One region of the Catenulispora sp. GAS73 genome, then DNA from elsewhere that is predicted to be linked to it. Evidence: riboswitches for the same ligand, from Rfam matches in the RefSeq annotation. Region 1 holds a riboswitch; the other holds the start of a gene.
The links. Region 1 has a riboswitch for magnesium ahead of ABH935_RS19470 (NRAMP family divalent metal transporter). Riboswitches for the same ligand answer to the same signal wherever they lie in the genome.

Region 1 (3,291 bases):
CGCCGGGTGCTGCACCAGCTGGACCTCGAAGAGGCGTACATGGAGCGGCGGTAGGTTCGTCTGGTTCCGGTTCTCGGGTGAATCAGTGCCCGAGCATCATCGAGACCAGCTTGACCGCCACCAGTACGGTCGCCACCGCGAGGTACCCCCGCAGCACGGTCAGCCCGATCCGGGTGCCGACCGAGAACCGGACCTGGCCGAGGTGCTCCAGCGGCGGCGTCCGCCACTCGTCGCGGCCCGAGCGGTCGATGACCTCGGCGACGTAGTCCGGGGCGCGCCGCACCCGCAGGGCCTTGACACCCATCCACGCGCCGAACCCCAGCGCGACGACTCCGCACCCGCCGAGGATCGCCTCGATCTGTCCGGCGGTGATGTTCTGGTCCAGCACCGAGCCGGTCAGCACCAGCGACAGCGCCACCAGGACGGCGATCACCGTGCCGGTGAAGACCGTGGTCTTGCGGTTGTTGACCCAGGGTCCGAGGACTTCCTTGTCCACGCACAGCAGCAGCAGGTACACCGACGCCGAGGGCAGCAGCACGCCGGCCAGGGCCTGCACGCCGACCGTCAGCACGCCCTGCACGTGGTCGCTGGCCACCAGCACGATCACCGCGGCGAAGGCGATGATCCCGGCGTAGACCGCGTAGAAGCCCTTGGCCTGCTTCACACCGCGGTGCAGCGAGTGGTTGATCTTCAGGCAGTCGCCCATCGCGTAGGCGGTGGACAGCGAGACCGCGAAGGCGCCGATGATCGAGGCGTCCAGCAGCGCCACGGCGAACATGTCGCCGAGGACCCGGCCGCCGTAGACCGTGAGACCGCGGGCCACGTCGGCGGCGTCGGTGTACGACCCGGCCAGGTGCGCCGCCGCCACCGCGCCCAGGCCGATGGTCGCCGCCGCGCCGACCACGACCACGACGATGCCGATGCCCAGGTCGGCCTTCTCGTACTTCATGAAGCGCGGGGTGATGCGCTTGTCGATGACGTAGCTCTGCTGGAAGAACAGCTGCCAGGGCGCGACCGTGGTGCCCACGATGCCGATCACGACCAGCATCACGGTGGCCATCTGGCCCGAGCCGCCGGGCAGCACCGGGGTGATGAAGCCGTGCGTCATCGCCCCCGCGCTCGGGTGCGCCATGATCGAGATCGGGATCAGCAGCAGCGAGCCCACGCACAGGGTCAGCGCGATCCGCTCGAACCGCTGGAACGAGCCGCTCATCGCGGCCGCCACGATGATCAGCGCGGCCATGACGACGGAGGGTACCTTTGGCAGCCCGAGGTAGCTGGTCGCCAGCGTGATCCCGATGAACTCGGTGACCAGCGTCAGGGCATTGAGGATGAACAGGTCGATGACGCTGAACGCGCCCCAGAACTTCCCGAACCGCTCGAAGATCAGGCGGGCGTGGCCGACGCCGGTGACCGCGCCCAGGCGCAGCACCATCTCCTGGTTCACGTACAGGACCGGGACCAGCAGCAACAGCGTCCACAGCAGCTTCGTGCCGTAGTCGTGGCCGGCCTGGCCGTACGTGGCGAAGGCGCCGGCGTCGTTGTCGCCGACCATCACGATCAGCCCCGGGCCGACGATCGCCAGCAGGGTCTTGAGCTTGGCCGACAGGCCCGGGCGGGTGTCGTGGTCGCCGAGCTTGATGGTGCCGAACGCACCCTTGATGTCGCCGACGTGCGCGTCGTCTAGGACTGCGCCGTGACGGTGCGTGTCGCGGGCTTCGCTGTTCAGCGTGGCCGTGGTCATGGAACACCCCCTGTTGCCGAGTAGGAGCGGCTGGTCGGGAGGCACGCGTCCACCCCGCCGGAAGCGGTGGGGCCGGGGCCCCGGTGCGGCCGGGTGGTGGCAGGGAACTGATGCGGTTAACGCGCGCCGAGGGAAGGACGGTGGGCTGGGTCGTGCGCGATGCGGGGCCGATCGTGGCCCGACCTACTACCAGGTTTCATCGCTACCACCTCCCTGCCCGCCGCGGCGCCGCGGCGCCTGTGTCTCGCGCGGTTCCGCCCGAGGGGGCGGACCGGTCCTACTCGACACCTCGGGGAGGTCAGCCCGGGAGAGTCCCGATCGCCCCGCCGAATCACGGCAAGGCCAAGACGAGTCCCGGCCACCTCTCTCGTCAGAGCTTCGGCACTTCACGGCGTAGCGTCAGCTGCGCAGCCACTTGGGATCACCCCTTAATCCGAGGAGATCTGTCCTGATCCGGAGGGTCTCTCGACCGATGGGATCAGTGGCCTTTGTCCGTGAAGACGCCTCACCGAACGAGGTGTCCTAACGGAAACAAAGCATCCTCTAGCGGTGTGGGACTGTCAACTCACCTCGTCACAGGTGGGTAACGATATGGATACGGCGGCAACCGGAACGAGCGGTCGAAACGTTTGCGGGTATCAGGGTGTGGTCTGTTGTGGCCTGGCACGATCGCGTTCGGCGTCAGGGCCGCCGGAGTCGTCCGGGGATTATTACAAACTGCGGGACTGCCGCTGGAACGGTGTCATCGGATACCGCGCATAGCATGCAAGCGTGTTTAGAGAGCCGATGACGACAGCACGTCTGGTGCTGAAACCCTTAACAGAATGCGACGCAGAGGAGATGGTCGGGGTGCTCGGCGCCCCGGAGCTCTATACGTTCATCGGCGGAGAGCCGCCAACCTTGGAAGCTCTGAGGGCGCGTTACGCGCGCTTGGCCGTGGGGCATTCTCCAGACGGTTCGCAAGAGTGGGTGAACTGGATCGCGCGGCGCGCCGAAGACGGCGTGGCGGTCGGCACCGTGCAGGCGACGGTGACCGACGGCGGCCGGCACGCGGACGTGGCCTGGGTCGTCGGCGCGGCGTGGCAGGGCCGCGGGTACGCGGTCGAGGCGGCGTCGGCGCTGGTGGCGTGGCTGCGGGAGTGCGGCGTGGCGGAGATCGGCGCGAACATCCATCCTGGGCACACGGCCTCGGCCCGGGTGGCCGAACGGATCGGCCTGGCGCCGACCGGCGAGCTGGACGACGAGGGCGAGCAGCTCTGGCGCGCGCAGGGTGCGCCGGGGCGGACGACGGTGGACGAGCATCCCGAACGGACGGAGAAGACCCGGTGATCGAGCTGAAGACGCCGCAGGAGATCGAGAAGATGGCGGTCACCGGCCGGTTCGTGGGCGAGACCCTGGCCGAGCTCGCCGAGCTGGCCCGCCCCGGCGTGAACCTGATGGACCTGGAGCAGCGCGCGCGGCGCCGGATCAAGGAACGCGGCGCGGTGTCCTGCTACTGGGACTACGCGCCCTCGTTCGGCCGCGGCCCGTTCCGCAATGTCATCTGC
Region 2 (3,291 bases), on a different contig from region 1:
ACGCACCGGAACCCGTCCCACTTCGGCTCGTACGCCAACCCCGCCGCGCGCGGCACATCCCTCGCAGCGGTGGCGAGCATCGGCCGCACCGGCGGCATGACCGGGAGATCCACGTTCCGACCGTAAAGCGAAGATCTGCCCCCGGCACTCCGACCGTGGCGAACGGGCGGCGGCGAACGGGCGGCGCGGCCTACGATCAGCCGATGGACAGCGACAAGCTGCAGGACTTTTACGCCGAGAGTGCACACCGCTGGGAGGTCGCCAAGCGCGAGTTCCAGGAGCGCACCCACGGCTGGCACTTCGCCCTCGCCCCGGAGGCACACCAGTGGGCCCAGGCGCACGCCGACAGCAACCGCTGGCAGTACGGCGGCTCAGCCCTGGTCGAGCTGGCAGACGCGGCGGGCGTGATCCACAAACCAGAACCGGGCCGCATAGCCGGCGCCTACTCCCACCGCGACTCCCGCACCGAGATGACAACAGAGGAGGGCTTCGGCTTCTGGCCGACCGCCGCCGAAGCCCTGGTCGTGCACGCCGGCACCGCGATCCCCCTGGTCGCCCTCGAACCCCCACCCGCCCCCGGCGACGGCGCAGCGGCCCTGGCGCTGCTGCGACTGGTGGTCGACTCGTTCGCAACGGTGAGTGTGTTCAGCGATCCGCCGGGGTCTCGGCGGGGATAACAGCGCCCACTGTCTGGGCGGCAAGACCAGGAGTGCGCTGCTCGCCACGACTGCCCACCAACACTGCCCCGCCCCGCCCGCTGCGCCCCGGCCCGCCCCCGTGCCACGCTCGCCCGGCGTTCGCGCCACATTCGCTCGATTAGGCAAATGAGCAATGGTCCGATAACATTACGTCCGTCAAGAAGGCACCTCGTTAGGTGAGGCGTCTGCACCGGACACAAGCCACTGATCTCACGACGTCGAGAGACGCCCAAGGTCAGGACAGGTCTCCTCGGCTTAAGGGGTGACCCGAAGTGGCTACCGGCCAATGGTCGGGATACGCCGGGCAGTGTCAAAGCTCTTACGAGAGGGAGTGCCTCCGCCGTTTCGTTTCGGGCTCTTTCGTGCTCGGAAGTCGGCGCGTGCTCCCACGGTGATCGCGGTCCAGGTGGATTCCTGGGGCCCCGTCGGGTGGAGGTGAGTGGCGTGGATAGTCCGAGTAGTAGCACCCACCGGCTGCCGGTGACGGCTGGCCGACTGTGCTCCACGTTGCTCTTCGATCCGTCTGACGCGCAGCAGCTCTGACCTCTTAATCACTTGACCGCCCGCCACCGTCGCGGGCTCCTGTCTGCTGCCGTCTCCTGCACGCCCGCCGAGCGGGCTGGGAGGGGTGAACCACATGACCACCGCACTGCTGGAGCGCTCGAACACCGCAGTCCTCGACGACGCGCACGTCGGCGACATCAAGGGTGCGTTCGGCACCATCAAGCTCGGCGACCACGGGGCCCGCCGCGGGCTGTCGACGAAGATGAAGACGCTGCTCGCGATCGTCGGGCCCGGTCTGATCGTGATGATCGGGGACAACGACGCCGGCGCCTTCGCCACCTACGGCCAGGCCGGCCACGACTACGGCACGAAGCTCCTGTGGACGCTCCTGCTGCTCGTGCCCGTCCTGTACGTCAACCAGGAGATGGTCCTCCGCCTCGGCGCCGTCACCGGCGTCGGCCACGCGCGCCTCATCTTCGAGCGCTTCGGCAAGTTCTGGGGCGCCTTCTCCGTCATCGACCTGTTCCTGCTCAATGCCCTGACGCTGGTCACCGAATTCATCGGCATCACCCTGGCCACCGGCTACCTCGGCCTGCCGAAAGTCCCCTCGGTGGTCCTGGCCGCGCTGGTCATCGTCGCCGCGGCCTCGACCGGCTCGTTTCGCCGGTTCGAGCGCCTGGCGCTGATCTTCTGCCTCGGTTCCCTGCTCCTGATCCCGATCTCGCTGATGGCGCACCCGGCCGTCGGCACCATGGCGCACGACTTCGTCCGCCCCTCCTTCCCCGGCGGCGCGGGCGGCATGGCCCCGCTGATGCTGCTGATCATCGGCATCGTCGGTACCACCGTCGCGCCCTGGCAGCTGTTCTTCCAGCAGAGCTACGTCATCGACAAGCGCATCACCCCGCGCTTCATGAAGTACGAGAAGGCCGACCTGTGGCTCGGCATCGTGGTCGTGGTGGTCGGCGCGGCGGCGATCATGGGCCTGGGCGCCGTCGCCTTCGCGGCCAAGGGCTCCCCGGACTTCACCGACGCCGGCTCGCTGGCCACGGCGCTGCAGAACTACGGCGGCCGCGCGCTCGGCGACATGTTCGCGGTCGCGCTCCTGGACGCCTCCGTCATCGGCGCCTTCGCCGTCTCGCTGTCCACGGCCTACGCGATCGGCGACGTCTTCAAGATCAACCACTCGCTGCACCGCGGTGTGAAGCAGGCCAAGGGCTTCTACGCGGTCTACGCCGGGGTCATCGGCCTGGCCGCGACCATCGTCCTGACCGCCTCGGCCCACGTCCTCGGCGTGCTCACGACCGGCGTCCAGGCCCTGGCCGGCGTCCTGCTGCCCAGCGCCACAGTCTTCCTGCTCCTGCTGTGCGTCGACAAGGAAGTCCTCGGGCCCTGGGTCAACTCCAAGAAGACCACCCTGTTCACCTCGACCGTCATCGGCATCCTGATCGCGCTGTCCATGGTCCTCACCGCCTCGGTGATCTGGCCGAACATCAGCGCCGGACAGATCGATGAGATCCTCGTCGGCTGCGCGGCCGGCGGCCTGGCCGCCGCCACGTTCATGGGCGTCAAGGCCCTGCGGGCACGGCGCGCGCCGGACTACGTCGCCGAGGTCATCGACCGCTCCGGCCGCGACGAGTGGCGGACGCCGCCGCTGGACCGGCTCGGCCGGCTGACCTTCTCCAGGACCCGCCGCTACTCCATGGGCGCGCTGCGGCTGTACCTGCTGCTCTCGATGGTCATGTGCGTGTGGAAGCTCGTCGAGATGATGCTCGGCCGCTGACCGTCCTTCGCACCATAAGGAGGCGAACATGCAGAACCTGACCACTTGGGAGTTCATCGCGCGGCTGGCGGTCGGGCTCGGATGCGGCGCCGCGATCGGCGTGGAGCGGCAACTGCGGGCCCGGATGGCCGGTCTGCGCACCAACGCGCTGGTGGCCGTGGGCGCGACCCTGTTCGTGCTGTACTCGGACATCAACGGCTCGGCGAACAGCACGCAGGTCGCCGCGTACGTGGTCTCCGGCATCGGGTTCCTCGGCGGTGGCGTGATCCTGCGCGACGGGTTCAACGTCCGCGGCCTGAACACCGCCGC

Region 2: it holds a riboswitch for magnesium, as region 1 does, so the genes downstream of both, ABH935_RS31265 (NRAMP family divalent metal transporter) here and ABH935_RS19470 (NRAMP family divalent metal transporter) in region 1, are expected to answer to the same signal.

The regions. Positions count from the first base shown of each region.
Region 1 covers NZ_JBGCCM010000012.1:64,493-67,783, forward strand. Annotated here, with positions in the region: gene ABH935_RS19465 (Na+/H+ antiporter) at 1-54, shown strand, start outside; gene ABH935_RS19470 (NRAMP family divalent metal transporter) at 83-1,744, opposite strand; M-box (ykoK) riboswitch at 2,100-2,268, opposite strand; gene ABH935_RS19475 (GNAT family N-acetyltransferase) at 2,531-3,073, shown strand; gene map (type I methionyl aminopeptidase) at 3,070-3,291, shown strand, end outside.
Region 2 covers NZ_JBGCCM010000023.1:115,618-118,908, forward strand. Annotated here, with positions in the region: gene ABH935_RS31255 (ATP-dependent DNA ligase) at 1-113, opposite strand, end outside; gene ABH935_RS31260 (hypothetical protein) at 204-677, shown strand; M-box (ykoK) riboswitch at 860-1,036, shown strand; gene ABH935_RS31265 (NRAMP family divalent metal transporter) at 1,336-2,982, shown strand; gene ABH935_RS31270 (MgtC/SapB family protein) at 3,011-3,291, shown strand, end outside.